4 regions of the Gordonia sp. AC31 genome follow, and region 1 is predicted to be linked to each of the others. Evidence: predicted binding sites of a transcription regulator. Region 1 holds the regulator's gene; each other region holds the start of a gene.
What was found. The regulator LexA, encoded in region 1, represses DNA repair genes until DNA is damaged. The targets are predictions, from matches to a motif close to CGAACANNTGTTCG.

Region 1 (6,992 bases):
CCGGCCCGTCCGGTGCGCCGAAGTCGACCTTGCGGGACAGCCGCGCCATGGCGAGACTGGCCGCGGTCACCGACGCGGTACGGGCGTGCGGGATGGCGATGCCGCCGGGAAGTCCGGTGGCGGACTTGGCTTCTCGGTCCAGTGCGGCCCGCGCGAGGTCGGCGGGATCGGTGGTCCGGCCGGCCGCGGCGAGGGCGTCGGCGAGCGTGGTGATGACGGCGGCGGGATCGCCGCCGGCGTCGACGTCGAGACTCACCGTCTGCGCGGTGATGATCTGCTCGGTCATGGGATGTCCTTCGGTGGAAAGAGTGGGGTCGGTGCTGGGTGGGTCGATGGTGGATGGAGTCGGTGCTGGATGGGTGCGGTGTTGGATGGATGTGGAGACTCGCCGGGACGGTGCCGTCAGGTCATGCGCGCGGCTCCCGACAGTTCGGTCACCCGCACGCCGGGGAGGTCGAGGTGGTCGGGCGTGGGGGCCTGGGTGCCGGCGAGCGATGCGGCCGCCGCGCCGTACGCCACGGCCGACCGGAGGCAGTCGGCGGGCGCGGCCCCGGTGCTCTGCGCGATGAGGTAGCCGGCCAGTGACGAGTCGCCGGCGCCGACGGTGCTGCGCGGGACGATCGGCGGCGGGGTCGCCGACCACACGCCGGATGCGGTGACCAACACGGCCCCGACGGCGCCGAGGGTGGCGAGGACGTTGCCCCCGATCTGTTCGGCGATGGTCGCAGCGGCGTCGATGACCGGTCCGAGATCGTTGCGCGCGAGTGCTTCTCGGAGCTGTCCGGGGTCGGCGCCGGTCAGTTCGGCGAGCTCGTCCTCGTTGGGCTTGATCAGGTCGACGCGACCGGTGACGCTGGCACGGAGGGGAGCGCCCGAGGTGTCCACCGCGACCCGGCAGCCGGCGAGGACGAGGTCGTCGGCGATCGAGCGGTACCAGTCGTCGGGGACGCCGGGAGGCAGCGACCCGCAGAGGGTGACCCACTGCGCGGAGCCGGCGTGCTCACGGATCAGCCCGACGAGCGCCTCGCGGTCCGGGCCCGTCAAGGTGACGCCCGGTGCGTTGATCTTGGTGGTCGTCCCGTCGGATTCGGCGATGGTGATGTTGGACCGGACCTCGCCGTCGACCGGCACGGCGTCGTAGGGGAGTGCGAGGTCGTCGAGTGCGGCCCGCAGCGGGTCGCCCGGCCGCGCCGGGAGCAGTGCGCGGGTGGCCAGGCCCGCGGCCGCGACGACCCGGGCCACGTTGACGCCCTTGCCGCCCGGCTCGGTGCGGACCACGCCGGCGCGCTGCACCTCGCCGCGGGCGAGCGGTGCGCCGAGTTCGAGGGTGCGGTCGAGACTCGGGTTGGCGGTGACGGTGACGATCATGCGATCACGACCTCGACGCCACGCGCGGACAGGGCCGCCGAATAGGCCGGGTCGATCCCGGAGTCGGTGATGAGGACGTCGACGTCGTCGAGTCCGGCGAAGGAGGTGAGGTCCTCGCGGTCCATCTTCGAGCTGTCGGCAAGGACCACGACCCGTTGCGCGGCTGCGACCATCGCCGCCTTGACCGCGGCCTCGTCGGGGTCGGGTGTCGACAACCCGTGGGCCTCGCTCAGGCCGTTCGTCCCGATGAAGGCGGTGGTCACGCGCAGTCGGCGAAGCGCGTCCACGGTGTCGACGCCCACGGTCGCCTGGGTGAGACCGCGTACGCGTCCGCCGAGGGCATGGAGACCGTCGGGATGGGTTCCCGCGAGCAGGCCGGCGATGGGCAGGCTGTTGGTGAACAGGGTGAGCCTCCGATCGGGAGCGGTCGCCTCGGCCGCGCGGTAGGTGGTGGTGCCGGCGTCGAAGAGCACCGAGCCGCCGTCGGGCGGCAGGAACCGGATGGCCGCCCGGCCGATCGCGGTCTTCTGCTCGATCTGGCTCGACTCCCGTTCGTCGATCCCGAGCTCGCCGAGGGTGCGCATGATCTCGGCGCGCACGGCGCCGCCGTGGACCCGCTGGAGATGTCCGGCGCGTTCCAGTACCGCGAGATCGCGTCGGACGGTCTCGCTGGTGACGTCGAATTTCTCGGCGAGCGCGGCCACGGATGCCCGCCCCGCGAGTCGCACCTCGTCGACGATCGCCTGTTGTCTCTCCTCGGCGTACACACCGCTCCGATCTCCGGTTTCGACCAACCCGCTTGTTGAGGCGTGTGGGATTGGATGTTGTAGTAATTGTGTTTACGCCTGTTTGTGTTGACAAGTCAAGCACTTTTTGTAACGGTGGTCACATCGGTAGTCGAGTGAGAGGCAAGACGATGGCGCAGATCCTGACGGGAACCCCGGTGGTCGGCGGGTTGGCCCACGGTCCCGCGCTGTGGCCGGGCGAGCGACCCGACCACTCGCCGGAGAAGCTCGGCGTCGGTGTGGAGATCGCCGAGGAACGGCGCGCCGACGAGGTCACGCGCTTCGCCACCGCGGCCGGCGCCGTCGCCGCGCGGCTGCGCACGCGCGCGTCGCAGAACACCGGGGTGACGGCCGAGGTGCTCGCCGCGACGGCGGGCCTGGCCGAGGACCGCGGCTGGATCGGTGCCGCGACCGCGCTCATCGGCAAGGGCGCCCCCGCCGAGGCCGCTGCCGTCGCGGCCACCGAACAGTTCGCGGCGGTGTTCACCAAGCTCGGCGGACTGATGGCCGAGCGGGTCACCGATCTCAACGACGTGCGCGACCGGGTCCTCGCCGAACTGCTCGGCCTACCCGAACCTGGTGTGCCCACTCCGGAGGTGCCGTCGGTCCTGCTCGCCGACGACCTCGCGCCCGCCGACACCGCGGGCCTCGACCCCACGAGCACCATCGCCCTCGTCACCCGCCTCGGCGGACCGACCAGCCACACCGCGATCATCGCGCGCCAGCTGGGGATCCCGTGCGTGGTGGCGGTGGCCGACCTGGACGAGATCGAGCCCGGCACAACCGTTCTCGTCGACGGCAGCACCGGGCGGATCGAGGTGGAGCCCGATGCGGAGGCGGCCCGGGCTCGCGTCGACGAGGATCGGCGGCATGCCGCACTCGTCGCCGGCTGGACCGGTCCGGGGCAGACCGCCGACGGGGTGGCCGTGGCGGTGCTCGCCAACGTCGCCGACGGATCGTCGGCACGCGCCGCGGCCGGGTACCCCGTCGAGGGCGTCGGGCTCTTCCGCACCGAACTCGCGTTCCTCGAGCGTGCCGACGAACCGTCGGTGGACGAGCAGGCCGCGATCTACCGGGAGGTGCTCGATGCGTTCGACGGGCAGAAGGTGGTCATCCGCACCCTCGACGCCGGGTCCGACAAACCGCTCCGGTTCGTGACCCATCCCGACGAATCGAACCCAGCGCTCGGCGTGCGGGGCGATCGGATCGCGCTGGCGCACCCCGAGATCCGCGCGCATCAGCTCGACGCGATCGCGCAGGCCGCGTCGGGGTCGGCCGTCGCGCCGTGGGTCATGGCGCCGATGATCGCCTCGCCGGCGGAGGCGCGCACCTTCGCCGCCGAGGTCCGCGGCCGTGGTCTGGTCGCCGGGGTGATGATCGAGGTGCCCGCGGCGGCGATCCTGGCCGAAGCCGTCCTCGCCGAGGTGGACTTCGTATCCATCGGCACCAACGATCTGACCCAGTACACGATGGCGGCCGATCGGATGTCGGCCGATCTCGCCGGACTGACCGACCCGTGGCAACCGGCCGTGTTGAGCCTCATCGCGGGTGTCGCGGCAGCGGGTGCACGTCAGGGAAAGCCGGTCGGGGTGTGCGGCGAGGCCGCCGCCGATCCGAACCTCGCCTGCGTGCTCGTCGGTCTCGGGGTCACCTCGCTGTCCAGCGCGCCGGCTGCTGCCGCGGCCGTGGGGGCCCGGCTCGGCGAGGTGTCCGCACCGGACTGCCGGGCCGCCGCCGAGGCTGCCCTGGCCACCTCGGATCCCGCCGCGGCGCGCGAGGCTGCCGCGGCGGTGCTCGACGGTTCGGTCGGTGGAGAGGTCAGACTCGCCGCATCACGGTGACGACCTTGCCGAGGATGACGGCATCGTTGCCCGGGATCGGATCGAACAGTTCGTTGTGCGGCATGAGCCAGACGTTCGGGCCCTGACGCTTGAAGGTCTTCACGGTGGCCTCGCCGTCGATCATGGCCGCGACGATGTCGCCGTTGTCGGCGACGTTCTGCTGCCGGACCACGACCCAGTCGCCGTCGCAGATCGCGGCGTCGATCATCGACTCGCCGACGACGCGCAACAGGAAGAGCGATCCCTCGCCGACGAGCTCACGGGGCAGTGGGAAGACGTCCTCGACGGCCTCCTCGGCCAGGATCGGACCGCCGGCCGCGATACGGCCGAGAACCGGCACGAAGGTCGGCTCGGGAAGCTGGCCGGCCGTCGGGGTGTCCGGCGACGGGGTGTCACTCGGGGCGATGTTGACCGCACGGGGACGGTTCGCGTCGCGCTTGAGCAGCCCCTTGCGTTCCAGCGTCCGCAACTGATGGGCCACCGACGACGTCGAGGCCAGGCCGACCTCGTCGCCGATCTCCCGGATGCTCGGCGGATAACCGCGCTCGCGCACCGAGCGGCGGATCACCTCCAGGACCCCGGCCTGTCGCGGGGTGAGTGAGGCCTCGGCGGCGGCGGCGTCGAACGGGGCCTCGTCGTCGGCGCCCCGCGCTCGGCCGCGCCTATCGCCGGTGTCACTCATGTTCGGTTCCTCTCGTCTTCGGAACGTGCTGGTAGATGGCTTGCGCCGGGTCCGAGCCTAGCGGAGTGCGACCGGCACCTCAAACATTTGTTCGATGTGTCGCGAGACTTTGTCGGGACGTCGTGCTACAAATTCGAACATCAGTGCATCGAACATCTGATCGATGTTCGAACACCGACCGCCACACCCCGCACGATCCAGACACCAGAACACCGGAGGGCACCATGCGCACCGCCACTCTCGTCGCTCCCGTCCGCACCGACCGTCCCGACGCTGTCCGGCCCCCCACCGACCGCGCCGATCGGGTCCGGACGCGCGCCCCGCTGTCCGACGGCGGCCGCCCGGTAGACAACCGGCCGGCCGGCACCCGACCGCGGGGTGCGTCGCCGGTGACCCCGCGGGTGGGCGGTACCCACTGTGGCTCTTCGGTCGGGGTGCGCGGGCGTGGCCCGGTCGGACCCGACGCGGCGGTGTTCCGTCGCCGCCGCCGCACCGCGGTCGCGCTCCTCGCCGGCGTCGGGCTGGCGTTCGTCGTGTGGGTGTTCGGTGTCGTGGGCCAGAACTACTCGGACTCGCTGACCCCGTCCGCCGTGAGTGCCGAGGTCGTCCACGTGCGCTCGGGGGACTCGCTCAGCTCGATCGCCGGCCGGGTGGCACCCGAGATGCCGCGCGAGGTCGTGATCGACGAGATCGTCGCGATGAACGATCTGGGGTCGAGCGCGCTGCAGGTGGGCCAGCCCCTGCTCACCCCCCGGTACCGCTGAGGCCGGGCGGTATCCTCGATGTCACAGGGGCCGGCCGACAAGCGGCGGGGCGCACGCTTCGGGTGCGTTCCAGCGTCCCGCGACCTGCGTGAGGACACGATGCGCTGCCCCTTCTGCAAGAACGACGACACCAAGGTCATCGACTCGCGTGTCGCAGATGAAGGGCAGGCCATCCGCCGCCGTCGCTCCTGTGTGGAGTGCGGTCGCCGGTTCTCGACCGTGGAGAGCGCCGTGCTCGCGGTGGTCAAACGCAACGGCGTGACCGAACCGTTCAGCCGGGAGAAGGTCATGCGCGGCGTGCGGCGAGCCTGTCAGGGCCGCCACGTCGCCGAGGACGCGCTCGCGCAACTCGCCCAGCAGGTCGAGGACACGGTGCGCGCCAGTGGATCGGCCGAGATCCCCAGCAACGAGGTCGGACTCGCCATCCTGGGTCCGCTCCGCGATCTCGACGAGGTGGCGTATCTGCGCTTCGCCTCGGTGTACCGGTCGTTCGACTCGGTGGAGGACTTCCAGCGCGAGATCGACGACCTGAAGGCGGCATCGGGTACCGGGAGCGCGCTCGCCGAACCCGTGTCAGCCGAGTCGGTCCAGAGCTCGTAGGACCCGTTTCTCCGACACCGGGAACGCGGTACCGAGACGCTGGGCGAACAGCCCCACGCGCAACTCCTCGACGAGCCACTGCGCTTCGTCGTCGACCACCGCCCGCCGGTGCTCGGGTACCTGTTCGATGCGCTGGGCCCACCGTTCGACGGCGCGATCGACGGCGGCCACCCCGGCCTGGTCGCGTGCCGCGGACGCGGGTAGTGCCTCCAGACGTGCTTGCGCGCCGTCGAGATAGCGCGGCAGATTCTCCAGGTGGCGTCGCGCGGTGGCCGCCACGAATCCATCGAACACGAGGTGGGCGACCTGTTCGGCGACGTCGTCGGCAGCCAGCGAACCGGCGTGCCGGTCGATCGCCGCCCGCAGCGGGGCCATCCGTTCGAGGGCCGCGACGGCCAGCGAGAAGTAGTCCGGTGCGGCCGCGGCGACCCGTGGCCGGATCTGTTCGAGCAGCGCCGAGAAGGACTGCGGTGAGCGAACCGCGGCGAGCTCTGCGTCGTCGATGTCGGCGACCGTGTCCCGGGTCGCCCGGCGGGTGCAGTCGGCGAGCAGTGCCTCGATGGTCGAGTACGGGCTCTGGCTCAGGGCGAGTCGTTCGACCGGACTCAGCGAGCCGGCGATCCGCTTGTGCAGCGGAGGTATCGCGAGGTCGAGGAGGGCGACGATCCCGCGTCGCAGGAGGCGGTCCCGTGTCTCGGGGCTCGCCGCATCGACGACGACGACGCCCCGCGCGTGGCCCTTCTCGTCGGAGACCACGTCGATCGTCGGGTACCGGGTCAGCCGCTGCCCCGCGACATCGACCGTCGTCTGCTCGGCGAGCGAACCGATCCCGTCTGCGGTCCAGGTCCGATACAGGGTGCGCGACACCGTCTTCGGCGCCGCGGGCGTTCCGGTCTGCTGGAGTTCGGGCAACGAGTCGGCGCGGGCGACGATCCGCCCGGAGTCGTCGGCC
Region 2 (6,992 bases), on a different contig from region 1:
GGTCGCCGGACAGACTGATCCTGCCCTGACCGTCCGGTCGCTGCTCTTCCGAACCGGCGAAGAACGTCCGCTGGAACGCGCGCAGATCAGGGTCGTTCCGAGACGCCTCGACGATCCGAGCGGCTATCGCGTCGAACTCTTCGGTCCGGTACACCGACAAGCTGTGATCTTGGCCTTTGGTGACCACTACCCCTCCTGCCAGTGCATCGCGGAACTTGGCGGGCAACGTGAGCCGCCCTTTGTCGTCCAATTTGGGCGTGTAGGTACCGACGAATCGCACGGACACGTCGACACCTCCTGCCCACCGGGTTCCGCGTCGTATCTCGCCTCACCCAGTGCTGCCACAGTACCCCACTTTCCACCACTTTCCACCCCCACCGCCCCCCGCATTCACTCACTGACAGCAAATTCCCAGTTCAGGGAGCTCAAGATGACGATGAACGCGCGTGTCGCCGGCGCGTCATGGGCGCAAAGAAGGGCAACAAGCGTGTGATCAGAGATACCGATGAGGTTCGAGAGGCGGGAAATCCAGGCATAGATCCTCTAGTGGGGCAAAGTGGGGCGTCCCGGTGGGGAGAAGTGGGGATCGCCGGTGGGGAGAAGTGGGGATGCCGGCAAAGAAGAGCGAGGACCGTCGACTGGGCGTCCGATCCCGTCGATCGTGCGCCCGAATCCGTCGGCCGTGCGCCCGAACCCGTTCAGCGTGCTCTGGAGAGCGATCGAGGACATGAAAGAGCCGCGTGCCCGAAGGCACGCGGCTCAGTCGTATGCGAAGTTGCGGGAGTCGGTCAGCCGATCGACGAACGCGGAGTCGGGATCAGCGGATCACTCCTGCTCGAACCGGCGATTGAATCGCTCCTCCATGCGCTCCGACAGCTTGCGCTTGGCGCCGGACGACCCCGGTTGCTTCTTGCCGGACCTGGTCGACGACGAGCCCGCCTCGGCGGTGTTGTTGTCTCCCCAGAGAGCGAAGAGGCCGGCCCCGAACATCACCAGGAAGCCCAGGAGGCTCACGATCGGGAATCCGCCGATGTTGATGTTGACGATGAGTCCGCCGACCAGCATCACCAGGCCGACGACGAAGACCGCTGCCGCCTGCAGGCGACGACGACCGCTCGACTTCCCAAGGCGCCGACGCTTGACACTGGACGCAAACTTGGGGTCTTCCGCGTACAGCGCGCTCTCGATCTGTTCGAGCATGCGTTGCTCGTGCTCCGAAAGTGGCACCGACCCTCCTTCTCACTGATCCGTGACGCCGACGAAGGTCACCCGCGACCGGAAAGGCGTCTGCGCCTATATCGTCCCATGATACGAGGTGAAATCGACCGCGACCACCATTACTCGCTGTTGCCGACGACCGGGCGGTGCCAGAAACCGCAAAGTGTGGCCGGATTCACGCCGTCGCGCCGATCTGCGGCGCTTCGGCACCGAGTTTTCCTTGCTCGTAGGCGATGACCATCGTCTCGACCCGACGCAGGAAGTCGAGGACGAGCAGCCGCATGCCGGCGACGCTGTCGGGGTCGATCGTGCGGATGATCCCGGACTCGATCTTCATCCGAACCGGCGACAGCGCGGCGAACCGGGCGGCGATCGGCGCCAGCTCGGGGGCGACCACACCGATGCGGGTCCAGGCGTTCGACGTCCTGCGCCGCACGGTCCCGACCGGTTCGTGCACGGCAAGGGCCGCGCCCGAGGCGCGGAGTGCGACGAGGTACAGCTGGCGGAACCGCTCGACGTCGTCGTCGACGCCGTCGGCATTGTCGAAGAGCACGTGTGCGCGCTCGAGGAGATCGCGCGCTCGACCGACCATCACCGGGTCGACGGGCGCCGCGTGGGTGAGAGCCGTGGCGCTGCGGTGTCTGGCCATGTCGTCCTCCTCGTGCGTATGGGCTGTGTCCGGCGGCAGACGCTTCCCTCGTCCGCCGCCGGACCGTGTCGTCGGATGAACGCGAACAGCTTGCGGAGGCACATTCATCGAACATCCGTTCGACACGTTCAATATAGCTATCCCGGCGTCGGCGTTCAAGACATCTGTGACCCGAAACCCCCGCCGGGGAGTACAACGCCACCACCTGCGGGCCGATTCCTGCCGAGTGTGCATCATCGATAGGACAATTCCCGGAAGTGGCCTGCGACGCGATGCCCCCGGCAGAGGGCGGCCCGCCCCAGCGGCAGCCGACCTCGTCCGCAGGTCGACGACGCAGGACGAACGATGCAGAGAACGGAAATCCGTTGACCATCCGCCTGGTGAGCCTGAGTGGCCAGGACGCCCGGGCCTGGCTCGAGCCGGCCCTGGAGATCTACGTGACCGCGATGAATTATCCGCGCGGTACGGAGATCCATCGGGCCGGGCTCTGGCGCGAACACATCGCGCGGCCCGGATGGCGTGCGGTGGGCGCGGTCGAGACGGTGACCCCATACGAGGCGCGGACCATGCCGGCCGCGCGGCGCCGGGTCGGTCCACCGGTCGGCTTCGGACCCGACGACCTGCTCGTCGGCATCGCCTACGGCTACACCGGCGCGACCGGTCAGTGGTGGAACCAGCAGCTGCGGCTCGGACTCCGCCAGACGGGCCGACCGCCCGAGACGGTCGAGGCGATCGCGCGCGATTACTTCGAGCTCACCGAGCTGCACGTCCACCCGACCGCCCAGGGCCGTGGGATCGGACAGGCGCTCCTCGCCCGGCTGCTGGCCGATCGGCCCGAACGCCATGTGCTGCTGTCGACCCCGGAGATCCCCGCCGAGGACAACCGCGCGTGGTCGTTGTACCGGCGGATGGGTTTCACCGACGTCCTGCGCCACTTCACCTTCACCGGCGATCCGCGTCCGTTCGCGTTCCTCGGCCGTCCGCTCCCCCTGAAACTGCAACCCCCGGCCGCCGCCCGCCGCGCCGGTACCGGGAGCTGACGATGCACGGCACCCGGCGTGACGCCGTCGTCATCGGCGCGGGCCACAACGGCCTGATCGCCGCGGCCTACCTGGCACAGGCCGGACGGGATGTGGAGGTACTCGAGCGGGACGACATCCCCGGCGGCGCGGTCTCCACCGTCGAACGGTTCCCCGGCCATCGGGTCGACCGGGGGTCGTCGTCGCATCTGATGATCCGTCACTCCCCCGTCCTCGACGACCTCGACCTCGCCGCGCACGGCCTGCGCTACGTCGACTGCGATCCGTGGGCGTTCGTCCCGGCCACCGCGACCGCCCCGCCGATCGTCTTCCGCACCGACCTCGACGCGACGTGTGCTTCCATCGAGAACGCCTGCGGTGCGGCCGATGCCGCCGCATATCGACGGTTCGTGGAGACGTGGACGCCGCGGGCGCGGGCGGTCATGGATGCGTTCTACCAACCCGCGACGATGGGGAAGTTCGGCCGGGCCTTCGGCGGGCTCGGCGGCACCGCCACCACGGCACGCACGGGGTTGTTCGGCCGGCGCGGCGGCCGGGTGCTGAACCTGACCGCCGAATTGATGGCCTCCGGCGATTCCCTCCTCGACGAGTATTTCGAGTCCGAACAGCTCAAGGCCGGACTCGCGTGGTTCGGCGCCCAGTCCGGACCGCCCATGAGCGCACCGGGCACGGCGCCGATGATCGGATTCGCCGCACTCATGCACCGAATCCCGCCCGGACGCGCGATCGGGGGCAGCGGCGCCCTCACCGAGGCCCTCGTGCACCGAATCCACCAGGACGGCGGCCGTGTCTCCTGCGGCGACCCCGCGGTCTCCGTCGCCCGCTGCGGCGACCACTGGCGGGTGCTCACCGGCACGGGTCAATCCCGTTGTGCCGCAACAGTCATCCACGCCTGCCACGTGCTCACCACGCTCGACCTCCTCGCCGCCGGCGGTTTCGACGCGGGCGTCATCGACCGCTGGCGACGCGCCATCGTCGTGGGCAGCGGGATCGGGATGGCGGTTCGCCTGGGGACGACCGGCCTGCCCGACTACCAGGGGCTGCCCGGCGACCTGCCCGAGCACGGCGTCCATTCGGCTCTCGGACTGCTGGTCACCGACCGCGCCCACCTCACCCGAGCCCATGCCGCGGCGTCGGTGGGCGAGCTCCCGCCGCGCCCGGCTGTGGTCGCGATGAGCTATTCGGCGATCGATCCGACGCTCGCGCCCCCGGGCCGCTCCGTCATCAATCTCTGGGCACAGTGGCATCCGTACCGGCTGGCCGACGGCGACTGGCCGGCCGCGGCGGACCGCGCCGCGAAGGCCGTCGTCGACGAGGTGGACCGCCACGCGCCCGGTTTCGCCGAGTCGGTCGCGCATCGGTACGTCCAGACGCCGCGAGATCTGGCCGATGAGCTGGGCCTGATCGGCGGCAACATCATGCATGTCGAGATGTCCATCGACCAGATGTTCATGTGGCGTCCCACCCCCGACCTCGCCGGACACCGCGTCCCCGGTGCCGACGGCCTGCTCCTCGCCGGAGCGTCGACTCACCCCGGCGGAGGTGTCACCGGCGCGAGCGGTTACATCGCCGCCCACCTGGCGCTGCGACGCGGGCGTCGGGGTCTCGGCCGTCGGCCCTGACACCGCCGACACCCGACGCGGCGCGGTGTGACCGGTGCCCCGCGGTCCGGCCGGGGTCTGGCACGATGAGCACCGTGCGTTCGTCGAATCCCGTACCGGGTGCGCCCGGGTCCCGCCGAGCCCGGCGCCTGTTGCCGTCCGCGGTCGCCGTCGCTCTCGTCGCCCTCTCCCCGCTGATGGCCGGTTGTCTCGAACGGTCGACGACGGTGGGAGATCGCTACTCGGGGAGCGTCGTCGTGGCGACCACCCCGGACAATCCGCGCGGGACACCGCAGTTCGACCTCCCCGAGTCGATGGTGGGGCAGGTCTCGGTGACCGACTACAAACAGGTGCCCGATCGTCCCGAGGCGCCGTCGTCTCCGGGCGCCGGACCCGAGAACACGGCGGATTCCCCCTCCCCCTCCGAGCCCGCCGGAAACGACGAGGCCGGCGCGGACGAGAACCCCGCCGAGGACGATCCCGCCACGCGCGTCGGAACGCGGGCGTCGTTCAGCGATCTCACCGCGGGACAGTTCGCCCAGCTGGGCGACATCGTGGCCGACGCCTACGGAGACACCTCGCTGACGATGGACCTCACCGCCAAGCGCAGCGGGGAGGTGGTGCGGTTCCGCGGCGACGCCGATCTGACCGAGCTGGTCCCGGACCGCGACTACGTGCAACTGACCGTCACCTTCGGCGGTCCGGTGACCGCGACGAACGGCGAGCAGGTCGGCGAGTCCACCGTGACCTGGACCCCCGCTCCGGGTGAACCGTCGGACTTCAGCGCCGATGCCACCTATCCGGACCCGGCGACCGCCGCGGTCAGCAGTTGGTCGTGGTTCGTCGCGTTGCTGTGCGTCGTGGTCGTCCTGGTGATCGTCCGGATCGCCTACTCCAAGCGGTATCGCGGACCGCGGCCCGGACGTCCGGTGGCGGCTAAGACAAACCCTTCGTCGATCTCGGGTGAAGGACTCGCGGCTGCCGCCGATCCCGTGTCGGGTCCGTCATCGGCAACGCCGCCCGCGGATCGAAAGCCACCCGCAGGCACATGATGCCGCGCCGGACCGGCGTCGACACCGGTCCGGCGGAACAGCTTCGGCCGTTCAGGCCGGGACGTGCAGCGCGGCGTCGACGTCCACGCCGAGTCGGCCCAGGACCTCCGTCGTGGCCTTGGCGAAATTCAGACTGCAGAAATGCAGGCACGGCGCACCCTCGGCGACGAGTCGCTGTGCCATCTCGGTGGCGAAGTCGATGCCGACGGCACGGACCGACGCGCGGTCCTCCTCGGCGCCGTTGCCCGCCGCTTTGGCGAACCGCTCCTCGACGTCGGGCGGGATCACCGATCCCGACAGCTCGACCATGCGACGGACGGTGGCCAGCGACGTCACCGGCATGATTCCCGGGATGATCGGCTTGAGTCCCTGCTCGGGGTCGGCGGCCGCGACCCGGTCGCGCAGCCGCAGGTAGTGCTCGACGTCGAAGAACATCTGGGTGATGGAGTACTCGGCCCCGGCCCGCAACTTGCTGACGAGTGTGCGGGTGTCGTGTTCGATGTCGGGCGACCGATGATGCGTCTCCGGGAACGACGCCACCCCCACGTGGAAGTCGCCGAGGGTATCGATGAGCCGGACCAGTTGCTCGGCGTACTCGACGCCGTCGGGATGGGCGACCCACTCGCCGAGCGGATCGCCGGGCGGATCGCCGCGGAGCGCGAGGATGTTGGTGATGCCCTGGTCGGCGTAGGCACCGACGAGCGCGCGCAGTTCCGCGACGCTGTGATTGACGGCGGTCAGGTGGGCCACCGGCAGCAGCGTGGTCTGTGCGGCGAGCTCACCGGTGATGCGCACCGTGCGATCCCGCGTCGAACCACCGGCACCGTAGGTCATCGAGACGAACGCCGGGGACAACCGCTCGAAGATGCGCACCGCCCGCCACAGCCGGGACTCGGCCTCGGCGTCACGCGGCGGGAAGAACTCGACCGAGAACGGGACCGGGCCGCGGTGCGGAGCGGACAGGCGTTCGACGATCGAGGGTGCGGGAGCGGTTGGGGTCACCCGCACAGTGTACGGAGCAGGTCGCATAGCCTGGCAGGGTGACCTCCACGATCCCCACGCCCACCTCGCTCGATGCGGTTCCGGGCGCCGTCGAGGCCGAATTACGCGCCTTCTTCGACGACGCGGTCCCGGCCGCCGCCGCGATCGCACCGGTGGTCGGTGAGGCGGCCGAACTGATCCGGGAGTTCGTGCTGCGAGGAGGCAAACGCATCCGACCGGTCTTCGCCTTCGCCGGGTGGCGCTGCGGGACGTCGTCGTCGGACCGTGCCGTCGCCGGGGCCGCAGCCGAGGACGACGCCCCCGGCCCGCGGGACGCGCTGCGCGTCTGCGCCGCACTCGAACTCGTGCAGGCCTGCGCCCTGATCCACGACGACATCATCGACCGGTCGGACACCCGGCGCGGGTACCCGACCGTGCACCGGGAGTTCGA
Region 3 (6,992 bases), on a different contig from region 1:
CTGCGCTCGCCCGAAACCCCGGGCAACGCAGGGTCCGAAGACGAGGAGACTCTCGGCGGACGCTACCGCTCCCTCTCCGCCCATCTCGCAAGAGCCTGGGCACTAGCCGGTGGAGAGAAGTCGCTCGGCGAGTTGCGGCCGACGGTCCAGTTCTATGAAGAAGTCCGCGTCTGGATGGGCAAGTTCGACGCCGCCGACCGGCAGGCCGAAGGTCGCCCGGTTCCGGAGGAGATCAAACGCCTGCTGTCGTCCTTGGTGGCGCGCTCCACCGCGAGCGGTGAGATCGTCGACATCTACGACGCGGCAGGACTTCCCAAGCCGTCGTTGTCCGACCTCGGGCCCGACTTCGAGACCAAGGCCAAGGCCGCCACCAACCCGCACCTGGCGATCGAAGCGCTTCGCGCGACCCTGACCGAGGAATCGGCGCGTGCAACGCGGAACAACGTCGTTCGGCAGCGTGACTTCTCCGAGCGGATCACCGATCTGATGAAGCGCTACACAAACCAACAGATCACCTCCGCCGAAGTCATCGCCGAGCTCATCGCGATGGCCAAAGAAGTGGCGGCGGAGGGAAGCCGCGGTGAACGCTTCTCACCCGCTCTGAGCGAGGACGAACTCGCCTTCTACGACGCCGTTGCGAAGAACGAGTCGGCGGTCGAGTTCCAGGGCGACGAAGTCCTCGCCCAAATCGCGCGCGAGCTGGTCCGGATCATGCAGCGCGACACCAAATTCGACTGGACCGTCCGCGACGACGTGCGCGCGAAACTGCGGTCCTCCATCAAACGCTTGCTGGTCAAGTACAAATACCCGCCGGACAAGCAGCCGGCCGCCATCACCACGGTGTTCGAGCAGATGGAGATGATGGCACCTAGGTTCGCAGCAGAGAACGCCCCGGGAGACGACGATGACTGAGCGCTGGATCGATTGGTCTTCTGATGCACGCGATCGATTCACGCGTGTCATCTCCGATCTGAGGGAGCTGTCGCTCCTCCCTGACACGACGTCCGCAGACGACATCAGTTCGCTCGTGTCAGACATGCTTGACCGGCGCGATCAGATCGCCACCAAAACGTGGGACTCCAAGGCGTCCGAAATCCCGGTGCAGGATGGAAAAACCGCTCTGCGCCAGGTTTCCGAAGTGCTGTACGCCGCCGACCAAGCAGTGATCGACGAGCTCGTCTCGCGGATCCCAGCGAAATCGGTTCATGAGCGGATGAACTCCGCTGCGTATCTCGCAGCCGAGATCGACGCGGCGACAGCCGAAGCAGCGACGCTCGACTCGCACCGCTCAGGTGGTCCGGCAAGTCAGCAGGATGCCACCGATACCGAACTGCTCGGCGATCCCGCCGACTACGCCGGAATCGATCCCATCGAAGACGTGGCGATTCCGCCCCGGGTCGTATGGACCGAAGCCGACCGCAAGATCGCCCTCGACGAAGCCGCCAGCGCGTACGGCGTCGCCCCTGGCGAGTGGTACTCGGTCGAATGGCCTCCGACCGACGCCACACTGTGGACCCCCGGGTATCTCGTCACCTCCGAGTGGAAGCCGTGCGACGAACACACCGACGACCCGGACAGCGACGAGGCACTGGAATGCGTCCAGTGCGAAGACTCTGTCACCACCGACATCGAAGAGATGGCCGTCTGGAAGTTCACCACAAGATTGACTCATCACCGAATCGGGTTCGACAGCAACGGTTCTCTGGTCGTCGAACGTTTCACCGAGGACATCGACCCGTCGTTTGAGGTACGCGAGATCACGCAGGACCCACGCCTTGTCCGCATCGCCCGCCCCATGGACATCGCTGACGTCACGCCTGGAGGCCAACGACGACGGCTACATCAACTGCTCGAGACGCGGGCGTGGGTCACCGAAGACGCGCCACACGGACGGGGTGCCGCTCATGCAGTGCGTTCAGATGTCGCGCAGGTTCGCGTGGAGGGTATCAACCAGCTGCTGCCTGGTTGCCTGACCGTGAAACAGGAACAGGTGGATGCGAGCGCGCTTGTAGGCCTGCAATTCCGAGGGCGTGACGAGAATTGTGGTGTCCCGACCTATTGCCGCCCACCCGTTCCGGCCGACATCACGGAGCCAGCGTTCATCTGGCGTCCCCTCGGCTGCCGCGCGAGTTCCGTACACCGCAGCCGGAGTATGGACGATATAGCCGAGCTCTTCGATCGATCGCCGCAAGGTCCTGCCGGCGATATTCTCGTCCAGATAGAACTCAGGCGGTGCGGCCCAGGAGGACGCGGGCGGCGGTTCGAACCTGGGATCTCGAGATGTCGAACTCCTCGGCAACGACCTCGCCGTCCTCTCCGGCTTTCAGCATTGCAGCGACGTCCGCAAGGCGAGGTCCTGATGCTCCGAACCGAGGCTGCCCGAACGCAACATCTGGGTCGACGATGACCTTCTCCGGCTCCCATTCGCGTAGTTGTAGGCGGTTCGGATGCTCACCGTCCCAACTGACATATGAGATGTAGTCCTGGACGATCTCGCGGATGACATTCTGCCCGGATCGCGCTTCGATGAGCCCGGCACCGGCTCGGGTCTTGGCGAAGTCCCACAGGACATCAACACCGCCTGTGGCCAGATTCGGCGCTGTCAGCACGTAGTCACGACCGAAGTCCCGTTGCAGCTGCTCGAGCGCGGGACGGATCTTGCGAACGTGAACGCCTGCGCTGCGAAGGGCGTCGAGTACGTATGCCTCGGTCAGGGCGATGAAGGACACGTTTGCTTGTCGCTGTGGCGCGTCCACCACATGTAGAAGCGGTTCCCCACGGTCGTAGCCTTTCGCCCACCGGTGAAACGTCTGCTGACTGATGGCTAGATAGCGAGCCGCATCGCTCATGGTGAGAATGCCTGCATCAAAGCGAGGATCGCCGATGGTGGTCACGCTGCGTTCTACCTCCCGCCTGACCCTGGACTACAAGTTGTCGGTTGTAGCCACACCATGATGGCACCGTGAGCAGCTCTGAGGAGTCTGCACACCAACTGCGGTAGGCAGTGAGCACCCTCCGACCTGTCGGTGCGTCGTGATTTCATTCGACAAGAGTCTGAGGAAGTTGATAATCAACACTTGACTCGAACGCATGTTCGAGTATAGTGGTGGCATGTCATCGGGGGCGGGGGCCGGATCCACCACATCGGTGGACCCATCACAGGAGTCGGTCGAGCCACGCTTTCGTCCCGACCATGAACTCTCCGCTTCTGAACTCATCGAGGTCTTGAATCACTGCGCCGGCCTGGCGGCGGCGTCCGCGCATCGAATGATGGTCGTTGCCAGCCTCATTCACGATGAACGCGAGATGGACTACGCCCAGCGGCGCGCCGAGACGCACAGCGGCGAACTCGACTCCATCGAAGCCTTCGAGCACCTGTCCGCGCGAGTGGCTGCCGGCGAGAACCCCTACGAGCAGTTCGGGCCCAACGGTCTCGAGCAGGCCATCGCCGAAGTCGGTGCCACCCTCACCGTGACACCGGCTGAGGCGAAAAACCTCATCGAAGCCGGCGACGCACTGCGCTACCGACTCTCCTTCACCGGACACGCACTCGCGTGCGGTCGAATCGACAAGCGCCGCTTCCTCATCGCCCTCAAACGCACCGACCTCATCACCGACGACGAGGAGATGCAGACCGTCGACGCCCATCTCGCCGAAGCGATCTTCGCCCGCGCACCGATGTCCACGGCCCGGTTCACCGCCATGGTCGATTCCATCGTCGCCAAGTGGGCACCCGACGCGATCCGCCGACGCAAGGAGCGAGTGAAATCCGACCGCAAGGTGACCGTCACCCCCGACCGCTTCACACCCGGGCAGTCCCGGATCTCCGGCACGCTGCCCCATGCTGATGCCGCCGAGTTCGACGCCCGCCTGACGGCGATGGCCACCGCGGTCCACGCCGGCGACCCTCGAAAGTTGGCCAACCGCCGGGTCGATGCTCTGAAAGCGCTCGCGCGGGGCGAAGCTTCTATCGCGTGCGAATGCGACGACTGCCGACCTGCCGCAATGGACATTGAAGCCGACACCACCGGGGACGTCGACGCAGCGACAGTGGACACCGCCGACCACACGACTGAGGCACCCGCGCGCCACTCCGGGAACGATGACACCAACACCCCGGACAGCGACACGGTTGTCGCCGACCCTCCGGGTCCGGACGCGTCGCCGTCGTCATCGCTGGCGCCGCGCGCGACCTTTCACATCGTGGTGAACCTGTCGACCCTGTTCGGTCTCGACAACGACCCCGCTTTCCTCGACCGCCACGGCATCATCGACGCCGACACCGCCCGAACACTCCTCGCCGAAGCCCGCCGCACCTACATCCATCCCGCACCCGACGCACCCGACGGTTCACCGGCTCCCGACGCGGACAGTTCGACAACGCGATACACCCCCTCGAAGAAGCTCCAGGCGCTGGTGCGCGCCGGCGAACTGTGCTGCACCTTCCCCGGCTGCAACGCCCCGGTCTGGCAGATCGATCTCGACCACACCGAACCCTTCGATCACACCGACCCGCGTCGCGGTGGCCCGACCGATGCGCGCAACCTCAAACCGCTGTGCCGGTTCCATCACCGCATCAAGACCTTCACCAGCTGGCAGGACCACCAAGACGAGTCCCGCACCGCCTGGTTCACCACCCCCACCGGGCACATGTTCGTCGGCAACGCCTTCAGCGGACGCGACCTGTTCAACAAGCTCTTCCCCAGACGGTCACCCGATCATCCCGCCCGCGACAGACTCGACACGCAGCGCGACAACGACTTCCGACGCCACCAACGCGCCGAGAAGCGCTGGAACGACGCCAACCCGCCGCCCTTCTGAACACCGCAGAGGCCACATCGCCGGTCAGGACTACCTGGACACGGCGGGTGACGTCATGCGACGAATGTCGATCCGCACGACTCGCCCACCCTTCACGGCGATGTCGATGACGGCGAGCGGGTGACCGCCCGGTGCGATCACATGAACCATCCGACCTCCCAGCCACATCGGCGTGCTTGCCCGGATACGGTCGGCGAAGAATCGGGTCTCCTCCGCGACCGCCCGGGCGCCCCGGACCACGGTCGGTGTGTCCGGCGGTACCAGTGACCGGTCGGCGACACGGATGCAATCCTCGCCCAACAGCGCGACCATCGCATCAAGACTGCCGCCGCGCGCCGCGGCCAGAAAGGCGTCGACGACCAGGGACGCATCACCCGACGGCAGTTCAGGGTCCAGCTCGGAGTTCAACCGCGAAGACGCGATCCGTCCGCGTGCCCGGCTCGCATGCTTCTTCGCACCGTCCACACTGGTGTCGAGGATCGTTGCGACCTCACCGAACGGAACCGCAAAGAGGTCATGCAGCACATAGGCCACGCGTTGCGACGGCGTCAACCGATCGAGGACCACCATCAGCGCACGTGACACGTTCTCGCGCTGCAGGTAGAGCTCGTCGGCCGCGACAGCCTCCGCGGGGAGAGCGTCGGCGAACAGCGGATCTTCCTGTCGTCTGCCGCGGGCGCGCAACTGATCGAGACACACCCGGGTGAGTGTTGTCGTCAACCATGCGGCAGGGTTGCGGATCTCGGTGCCGTCGACACGCAGCGAGTTGAGCCACGTGCTCTGCACGGCGTCCTCGGCGTCGTGGATCGAGCCGAGCATCCGGAACGCCATGGCGGTCAGCTGCGGTCGTAGATCTTCGAACTCTGAGGTCGGTACCACCGGATGTCACCTTCTCGTGGGGTAGGACGTCGGTACGGATGAGAGCACCACACTCACATCGTCCATCCGACAACCCACCTCAGAGGAGGACACATGTCGACCGTACCGACCCGGCCACCGCGCGGCGGAACCCGACCAGCGAAGGGCCCCCGGCGATGACCACCACCCTGTTCGTCGCCACGATCATCTGCATCGTGGCCAATGGCGGTATCGCCATCGCCGACTTCGCCCGGGCCGAGTTCGTGCTGGCCAATTCGGCCGAGGTCCACGTCCCACCTCGGTTCCTGCCCCACCTCGCGACACTCAAGGCCGCCGGAGCAGCAGGGCTTGTCCTCGGGTTGACGATCGAACCCTGGATCGGCGTCGCCGCCGGAACCGGGCTCACTCTGTTCTTCGTCGGCGCGGTCATCGCCCATGTGCGGGCCCGCGTCTTCTACAACATCGCGTTCCCGGGCGCCTTCCTGCTCCTCGGCGTGGCGGCTACGGTCTACATGATCCGACTGACCACAGGCGCGTGACCCGTCACCGGCGTCGAACGCCTCAGCCCATCAACGCCGACGCCGAGGGGTAGCTCTCGGCGAATCCGTCGGGAAGCGGCGCGATGAAGACGTTCTCGGTGCGGGTACGAGTGATCCGCCACCGGCCGTCGTGCTTGCGAAAGGCGTTGTTCAGCCGACTCGACCGCAACAGGGCCGAGCCGTCGCCGAAGAGCCACGGCTGCATGTGAATCCACTGTCCCTCGGCGTCATCGCCGTCGACATGGACCTGCTCCGAAGTCAGGTAGTGCGCGTTGAGCACCAGTGCCGGGTCCCGCTTCTCATCCCAGAAGCGCTGGAAGTGTTCGCGGATCTCCGGCTTGCCCTCGGCACGCCCGAACTGTCCGTCGTAGTACTCGCCGACGCCCTCCCACACCGCGTCGTCGGTGTAGAGGTCCAGGATGCGCTCGATGCGCTCGGCGTCATCCGCGAGACCGGGTTCGGGACACGGGGTGTCACAGAGGAACATGTATCGAGCCTGGATTCGTCGGATCTCGGCTTCGGCCTCCAGAATCTCGACCCGCGCGACGAGCGCCGAGATCCTGGCATCGTCGTCGCTCATCGGCCAAGCACCTCGACCACCGCACGCGCCTCCGAGATCCAGGCCTCGACCTCAGAGCCGTTCACGCCCAGCGGCAACTGCGACAACCGGAGCGTCATCGAGTATCCGCCACGTGCGTCCCGGATCGGCAGCACGACGGAACCGACGTCATAGGTCTGATCGGGTCGCACCTCGCGGAGGCGATAGTCGACGGC
Region 4 (6,992 bases), on a different contig from region 1:
CATCCAGGGCGGTTGGCTGGACTTCGACGCCGCGATCGCCACCCCGGATCAGATGGCCAAGGTCGGCCGTATCGCGCGTGTCCTCGGACCCCGCGGCCTGATGCCGAACCCGAAGACGGGCACCGTGACCACCGATGTCACCAAGGCCGTCAACGACATCAAGGGCGGCAAGATCAACTTCCGCGTCGACAAGGCTGCGAACCTGCACTTCGTCATCGGCAAGGCCTCGTTCGACCCGGCCAAGCTGGCCGAGAACTACGGCGCTGCCTACGACGAGATCATGCGCGCCAAGCCGTCGGCCGCCAAGGGCCGCTACATCAAGAAGGTCACCGTCTCCACGACGACGGGCCCGGGCATCCCGGTCGACCCGGCGGTCACCCGCAACTTCGCGGAGGCACCGCAGGCCTGATCTGATCAGGCGCGCTGACACCCACGAGGGGCCCGGCATTCCGATGCCGGGCCCCTCGTGTTGTGTGCAATCACGCGTGGTCGGTGAGTATGCGTGCGAGTGCGGCTTCGACCGGGGTCAGCGGTGGGGTGGTGAGGTGCTCCGGCGGTGTTCGCGGATGGACGAGTTCTCGGTAGGCGAGTTCGAGGCGCCGGCCGCGGTCGCCGTAGCCGACGGCGTCGGGGCGTGACTGATCGCCGGGCCCCCTGCTCCCTGAGCAGCGCCCGGAGCTTGCGGAGGGCGCGTTAGCCCTGCTCCCTGAGGAGCGCCCGGAGCTTGCGGAGGGCGCGTCACGAAGGGTTGGGCGCGACTCATCGCCGGGCCTGGTGGCAGGTCCGTGGATCTCGTTGCGCACGGTGTTCAGGTGTTGGGCGAACCGCCGGGGTATGTCGGGTCGGCGGTTGAGGCGTTCGGGGTTGGGCGGGGCGCCGGGTTCGACGTTCAACCGCCACAGGCAGCGGCCTTCGTCGGGTCCGGACCGTTCGATGCGGGTCGTGTATTGGCCGGGTTGGTCGCCGACCATCCGGTTATGACGGGGGCAGGCAGGGGCGAGATCATCGATGTCGGTGAGACCGCCCTTGGCCCAGTCTCGTTCGGCGTGATGAAGCTCGATGTGGGTGGCGGGCTGATCGCAGCCGGGTGCCGAACACACTTCCCCGTCGGGGCGGGCGAAGGAGACGAGGCGTTGTTCGCGGGTGGCCAAGCGTTTACCCCGCCCGAAGTGCAGCGGCACAGCGGTGGCGTCTCTGAAGATCGCCAACCACGGCTGGACGTCACCGGCCATCGCGATCAAGTCCCGGATGGGAAGCAGGGTGCCGGTGGCGGTGGTGGCGAGTCCGGCTTCGCGGACGAGGTCGGAGAGGTCGGTTTTGATGATCAGTTGCACGGGCAGGCCGCGATGCGAGGTGCCGAGTGTGCCGTCGGCGAAGCCTGCGGCGAGTGCGGCGTCGAGGGCGTCGTGATTCGTTTGGGCGAGAGTGCGACCGTCGCGGTCGGCTGCGGCGGTCAGGGCGTCGGGGTCGGCGGTGCCGGCCGGCCCGCGTGGCGACTGCGGGTCGTCGGAGTTGTTCAGTCCAGGTTTGCCCCAGACCGCGAACATCATCGACAACCGGGCGTGGAGTTCGGGAGTCAGCGTGCCCGAGATCTTTGCGGTCCCGTCAGCGCGTTGCCGACCGATCCACAGGCCGCGGCGCCTCTTGCGTTCCGAATCGTCGGCCAGTGTGCCGTCGGGGTCGAGGTGGGCAAGCAGCCGCGCACCGAGCTGGGTGATCTCGGCGGGGGTGTGGGCTTCGGCGATCTCGGCCATCTGTCGCTCGGCGGCGACCTTGATGTCGTGGTCGATGGTGCCCGGGATGCGGTCGAGGACGTCGAGGACGGCCTGCACGTGCGCGGCGCCGACCGCGCCTTGTGCGAAAGCCTCAGCGAGGCACGGATGTTCAGGTGGGAGGACCTCGCCGCCGAGGCTGGTGCGGGTGGCGGTGGCGTCCATCTGCTTACGGCGCCGCATCGGGTTCGAGACTCGTAGCCGGTGTGTCATGTACTGCATGAGTGTTCGGCAGCCGGCTTTTCGGGGCAGGTCGCGAGCCTCGACCTGATCGATCTGCCGGTCACCGGCGACGGTCAGACGCGCGATGGCGCGCTCGGTCTCCGCGGCCACTTCAGCGAGTTCGGCATCGGTACACGGCGACAGGTCCACGGTCTGCAACTCACCGAGGATGCGGTGCAGGTCGGCCACCAACTCAACGGCACGCGGTCGCCGCGACGCTTGTTCGTCAGACATGGTCACCCCCCGAGAACCGTTGCCGCGAATGTATGTTCGAGTGTACACCGGTGCGAGCGGATTGCAAGCCAAAACTGATGTTGTGCAACGCTATTCGGAGCCGGTAACTTGTCGGTGCCTCGTGGTAGGGGTCCACCGACTTCTCCGTGGGGCGGCGGCATGACGATCGCCGCGGCCCCACGTGTTCAACGGGGCGTCCCGCGACTCACTCCAGCCAGTTGTTGCCCCCGAGGTCCAATTGCGCGACATCCAGGGACGGGGTGATACCGGATTCCGGTGCGAGGCCGTGGTTCTCGAGAACGCCGCGGATGATCTCGGCGGCGTCGATGTTGAGTGGGCTCGACACCCACATCGCGTACGGCAGGTTCACGAAGCGGTTCTCGCGCACGGCCTTCAGGTTCCGGCTCGCCGGATTAGAACGCAGGGCGGCGATCTTCTCGTCGACCGACTGGCCGGGATAGTCGACGAACACGATGACGTCGGGGTCCGCGGTGGTGAGGCGTTCCCAGCTCACGGCGGTCCAGGTGTCCTCGATGTCGTCGGTCGCGTTGCGCGCGCCCGCGGCGTCGATGATGCCCTGCGGGCCGCCGAAGGATCCGGAGGAGAAGATGGTGTCCGAGACGCTGTCGAAGACGAAGACCGTCGGTTTCGCGGCGGGTTGTGGTGCGGCGCGCAGCTTCTCGAGGCGGTCGGCCACCTCGTCGGCCGCGGCGGCGCCCTGCTCGGGATTGCCGGTGAGGGTGCCGATGTTGCGCAGATCGGTGTCGAGCGCGACCCACGGGTCCATGGTGCCGCGCTGCGCCTCGCCCTCGGTCTGCCGGCACGCCTCGGACAACTGGTACACGTCGATGCCGTGTCCGGCGAGGATCTCGGGTGTGATCCCGCGCGATTCGCTCATGCCGTAGTTGTATCCGGCATACAGCACTTGGGGTTTCGCCGCGACGATGTTCTCGAGGGTGGGACGTTCGGTCGCGACCTCGTTCAGGGTGTCGACCTGGGGTCCGTACTCGAGCCGCAGGATGTCCTTGTCCCGGGCGAGCGCGCTGACCGCCACCATGTTGTCACGGGCACCGGCGGCGAGTGCGATCGCAATCATGCCGCCGTCGTTGACGAACAACCGGTCGAGGGGTTGCGGGAAGGCGACGTCGGCTCCGCAATTCGATATGGTGACAGTGCTTTCCGACGCCACAGTGCTGTCGGCACCGCAGGCGGTGGCAGTTCCCAGGATCAGTGTCGCCGCCACGATGGCGACGGTCGGGTGGACTCGGGACGTACGTATGGTCAAAGGATGTCCTCTCACGGGATGTCTTTCGTCAGAGCGCTGGGGGCGGGTGTGGTGGTGGGAGTGTTCAGGAGCAGATGGGGCAGGCCCGTCGATGGATGGTCGACGACGGTGCCGGACACCTCGAAGACGTCGGCCAGCAGAGCCGGCGTCAGCACCTCGACGGGTGGTCCGTGCACGATGACACCACCGTCGGAAACCACTGCGACGGAGTCGAAGTGACGCAACACCAGGTCGAGGTCGTGCATCGCCGCGACCACGGTGGCGTCGAGCTCGTCGAGGATCTCCATCAGTCGTAGTCGCCAGGCGGCGTCCAGGTGATTGGTGGGTTCGTCGAGCACCAGGATCGGGGTCTGCTGAGCGAGCGCGCGGGCGAGGACGACGCGGTGCCGTTCGCCGCCGGACAGCTGGGTGCACGAGCGGGTGCCCCAGCCGTCGAGCCCGACCTGGATCAACGCGCGATCGACCACCGTCTTGTCGTCGGAACTCCCGGTGGACCAGGCCGACCGGTACGGGGTCCGGCCGAGGCCGACCGCCTCGCCGACCGTCAGCTCCGCGGAGGGCTGTTCCTCCTGGCCGACCACCGCCATCGACATGGCGCGGCGTCGCGAGGGGATGCGGTGGAGGTCGTTTCCGTTCACCTCGACGGTGCCGGCGACCGGGCGTTCGAGACCGCACAGCGTGCGCAGCAGGGTGGTCTTGCCGGAACCGTTGGGCCCGACGATGGCCAGTCGGGTGCCGGCGGGGACCGCGAGATCGACATCCCGCAGTACGACGCGGCCACCTCGACGGCACGCAAGCGCGTTCGCGCGCAACGACATCGACGATGCGCGGGCGGGGTCGGTCACGAGCCTCCCCCGAACACGTACTGGCGTCGTCCCATGAGGAACAGGAAGATCGGTGCCCCGATCAGTCCGGTCACGATGCCCAGCGGCATCTCGCGCGGTGCGGCCGCCACCCGCGAGATCACGTCGACCCACACCAGGAAGAGCGCACCGCCGCAGACCGCCACCGGCAACATCGCGCGGTGGGTGGCGCCGACCAGGAGCCGCGCCGCGTGCGGGACGATCAGACCGACGAAGCCGATGCCGCCCGCCACCGCGACGAGCACGCCGACCAGGAGACCCTGGACACCGAACAGCGCGTTGAGCATCGCGCGTACCGGCACGCCCAGCGACGTCGCGGTGTCGGTGCCGGCCGCGTAGGCATCGAGCCAGGAGTGGATGGCGAGCATGGCCACGACGGTGACCAGCACGACCGCCCCGGCGATCTGCACTTTCGCCCAGGTGGCGCCCGCGACGCTGCCGAGCATCCAGAACATCACGTTGTCGGCGGCGTGCGGGTCGGCGGCGGTGAACACCAGCAGCGACGACAACGCCATGAACGCCGAGGACAACACCACCCCGGACAGGATGAGTCGCAGCGCGGTCAGCCCGCCCTGGGCGCGGGCCACCAGGTACACCGTGACGGTGGCGGCCAGCGCGCCGAGTAGCGCCCCGCCGGACAGCGCCCAGACTCCCAGTCCCGCGAGCACGCCGAGGGTCATTACCGCGGTGGCCCCGACCGCCGCGCCGGCGGACACACCCAGCAGATACGGCTCGGCCAGCGGGTTGCGGACCAGGGCCTGCATGAGTGCGCCGGCCAGCGCCAGCCCGGCTCCGACCAGCGCGGCCAGCACGGACCGGGGCAACCGGAGATCCCAGATGATGACGGCGTGCGCGGAGTCGAGCTCGGCCCCGGTCATCCGGCCGACGACGGTGTGCCACACGTCGCCGACGGGGATGGTCTCCGCGCCGAAAGCGGTGGCCAGGGCGATGCTGAGGAGGGTGAGGACGAACAGTACTGCGGCTAGCGGCGTCGACGGGAGTCGCCGGACCGGCGGGGCGGTCGCGCTCTCGGTCGTGCCGTCGGTACGACGGGACACGGGTGGTACTGCCTATCGGTCTGGGTATCTGTGCGCGAGATACACGATGGACTCGAGCGAGAACGGCCGGTAATCGGACTCGGGATCGTGGCGCCGGCGCCTTCCCGGGTCGCCCCGGTGTCCGCGCCGAATCCGTCTCCCATACCGTTGCGCGCCAGTCCCGGATTCACACCGGGTTCCCTGACACCCACGTGTGCGGGTGTGACCGTTCTCGGGGCTCACGCTATCAACATCGACCGCCGACCGAACGCGCGGTCGGCGGCGCAGCCCGGACAGCCGACACGCGAGCACCTACGCTGGGTGCCGACGATCGATGAACCCGACGCGGAAACGGTGAAGCGATGGACGTACGAGACACGAAGCTGGCCATCATCGGGGCGGGTGCGGTGGGCACCGCGATCGCCTACTCGTCCCTCATCCGAGGTGTCGCACGGACCATCGCCCTCCTCGACATCAACGCTGCCAAGGTGACCGCCGAGGTGCTCGACATGTCGCATGGCCTCGAGTTCGTGCCCCGCGCGGACATCATCGGATCCGACGACGTGTCGGTGTGTGCGGACGCCGACGTCGTCGTGTTCACCGCCGGCGCGAAGCAGAAGCCCGGGCAGTCGCGCCTCGAATTGGCCGAGGCGACAATCGGTCTGACACGCGCCATCCTCCCCGGGGTCTTGGCGGTGGCCCCGAACGCGATCTATGTGATGGTCACCAATCCCGTCGACATCGTCACCTACGCCGCCCAGGAGATCAGCGGGCTGTCACCGCACCAGGTCTTCGGCTCGGGCACGGTGCTGGACTCGTCCCGGCTGCGGTTCCTGATCGCGCAGCACTGCGGGGTCGCGGTGCAGAGCGTGCACTCCTACATCGTCGGCGAACACGGCGACAGCGAGATCCCGCTGTGGAGTTCGGCGTCGATCGGGGGCGTGCCGCTCACCTCCTGGACGCCGCTGCCCGGCCGTCCGGCGATGGACGCCGTTGCGCGCGAACGTATTCACCACGAGGTCGTGCACGCCGCGTACACCATCATCGAGGGCAAGGGGGCGACGAACTACGCGATCGGTCTGGCCTCGACGCGAATCGTCGAAGCGATCCTGAACAACGAACACCGGGTGCTGCCGGTGTCGACGAGGGCGGACGGCATCGAGGGGCTCGACGGCGTGTGCCTCTCGTTGCCGACCGTCGTCGACCGCGGTGGTGCCCAGACCCGGCTCGATGTCCCGCTATCGGACTCCGAGCGGGCGGGTCTGCTGGCATCGGCGGAAACGCTGCGCGGGATGCAGGCGCGGTTCGGGTTCTGACGTCACACGAGGACGGTCCCGCGCAAGAACTCGAGCTGATCGGCGACCACCCGCTCGAAGTCGTCACCGACGTAGATGTCGAAATGTCCTGCCGGATAACGAATCACTCGCGCTGCCGGGGCGCGGCGGGCGTACCGGGCAGTCGGTCCGGCCGGCGCCACGGTGTCCTCGTCGCAGATGCACACGAGCGTGGGACAGGTGAGCTTTCGCAATGCCCGACCAGGCGTGTGCAGCGGGATGGCGAGACCGGCCCGCGCGGCGAC

Region 2: Q9R39_RS00725 (SAV_6107 family HEPN domain-containing protein) is a predicted target of LexA. The motif match lies at 1,976-1,989, and genes of this name have one in related genera.
Region 3: Q9R39_RS05005 (DUF222 domain-containing protein) is a predicted target of LexA. The motif match lies at 3,084-3,097, and genes of this name have one in related genera.
Region 4: Q9R39_RS19555 (HNH endonuclease signature motif containing protein) is a predicted target of LexA. The motif match lies at 2,254-2,267, and genes of this name have one in related genera.

What each region holds. Positions count from the first base shown of each region.
Region 1 covers NZ_JAUZVK010000004.1:254,332-261,323, forward strand. The annotation lists gene Q9R39_RS07130 (fructose-specific PTS transporter subunit EIIC) at 1-286, opposite strand, end outside; gene Q9R39_RS07135 (1-phosphofructokinase family hexose kinase) at 403-1,368, opposite strand; gene Q9R39_RS07140 (DeoR/GlpR family DNA-binding transcription regulator) at 1,365-2,135, opposite strand; gene Q9R39_RS07145 (phosphoenolpyruvate--protein phosphotransferase) at 2,285-3,994, shown strand; gene lexA (transcriptional repressor LexA) at 3,972-4,676, opposite strand; gene Q9R39_RS07155 (LysM peptidoglycan-binding domain-containing protein) at 4,901-5,440, shown strand; gene nrdR (transcriptional regulator NrdR) at 5,540-6,040, shown strand; gene hrpA (ATP-dependent RNA helicase HrpA) at 6,014-6,992, opposite strand, start outside.
Region 2 covers NZ_JAUZVK010000001.1:159,706-166,697, forward strand. The annotation lists gene mraZ (division/cell wall cluster transcriptional repressor MraZ) at 1-286, opposite strand, end outside; gene Q9R39_RS00720 (DUF3040 domain-containing protein) at 826-1,227, opposite strand; gene Q9R39_RS00725 (SAV_6107 family HEPN domain-containing protein) at 1,394-1,867, opposite strand; gene Q9R39_RS00730 (N-acetyltransferase) at 2,233-2,907, shown strand; gene Q9R39_RS00735 (NAD(P)/FAD-dependent oxidoreductase) at 2,910-4,529, shown strand; gene Q9R39_RS00740 (LppM family (lipo)protein) at 4,595-5,560, shown strand; gene Q9R39_RS00745 (methylenetetrahydrofolate reductase) at 5,612-6,589, opposite strand; gene Q9R39_RS00750 (polyprenyl synthetase family protein) at 6,601-6,992, shown strand, end outside.
Region 3 covers NZ_JAUZVK010000003.1:133,763-140,754, forward strand. The annotation lists gene Q9R39_RS04995 (type I restriction endonuclease subunit R) at 1-912, shown strand, start outside; gene Q9R39_RS24720 (hypothetical protein) at 1,031-1,207, opposite strand; gene Q9R39_RS24725 (hypothetical protein) at 1,289-1,828, opposite strand; gene Q9R39_RS24730 (hypothetical protein) at 1,916-2,299, opposite strand; gene Q9R39_RS05000 (DUF433 domain-containing protein) at 2,226-2,849, opposite strand; gene Q9R39_RS05005 (DUF222 domain-containing protein) at 3,112-4,821, shown strand; gene Q9R39_RS05010 (sigma-70 family RNA polymerase sigma factor) at 4,852-5,700, opposite strand; gene Q9R39_RS05015 (DoxX family protein) at 5,856-6,218, shown strand; gene Q9R39_RS05020 (nuclear transport factor 2 family protein) at 6,241-6,798, opposite strand; gene Q9R39_RS05025 (flavin reductase family protein) at 6,795-6,992, opposite strand, start outside.
Region 4 covers NZ_JAUZVK010000019.1:34,431-41,422, forward strand. The annotation lists gene rplA (50S ribosomal protein L1) at 1-409, shown strand, start outside; gene Q9R39_RS19555 (HNH endonuclease signature motif containing protein) at 480-2,228, opposite strand; gene Q9R39_RS19560 (ABC transporter substrate-binding protein) at 2,434-3,474, opposite strand; gene Q9R39_RS19565 (ABC transporter ATP-binding protein) at 3,525-4,331, opposite strand; gene Q9R39_RS19570 (iron ABC transporter permease) at 4,355-5,434, opposite strand; cobalamin riboswitch at 5,481-5,659, opposite strand; gene Q9R39_RS19575 (L-lactate dehydrogenase) at 5,776-6,729, shown strand; gene Q9R39_RS19580 (alpha/beta fold hydrolase) at 6,732-6,992, opposite strand, start outside.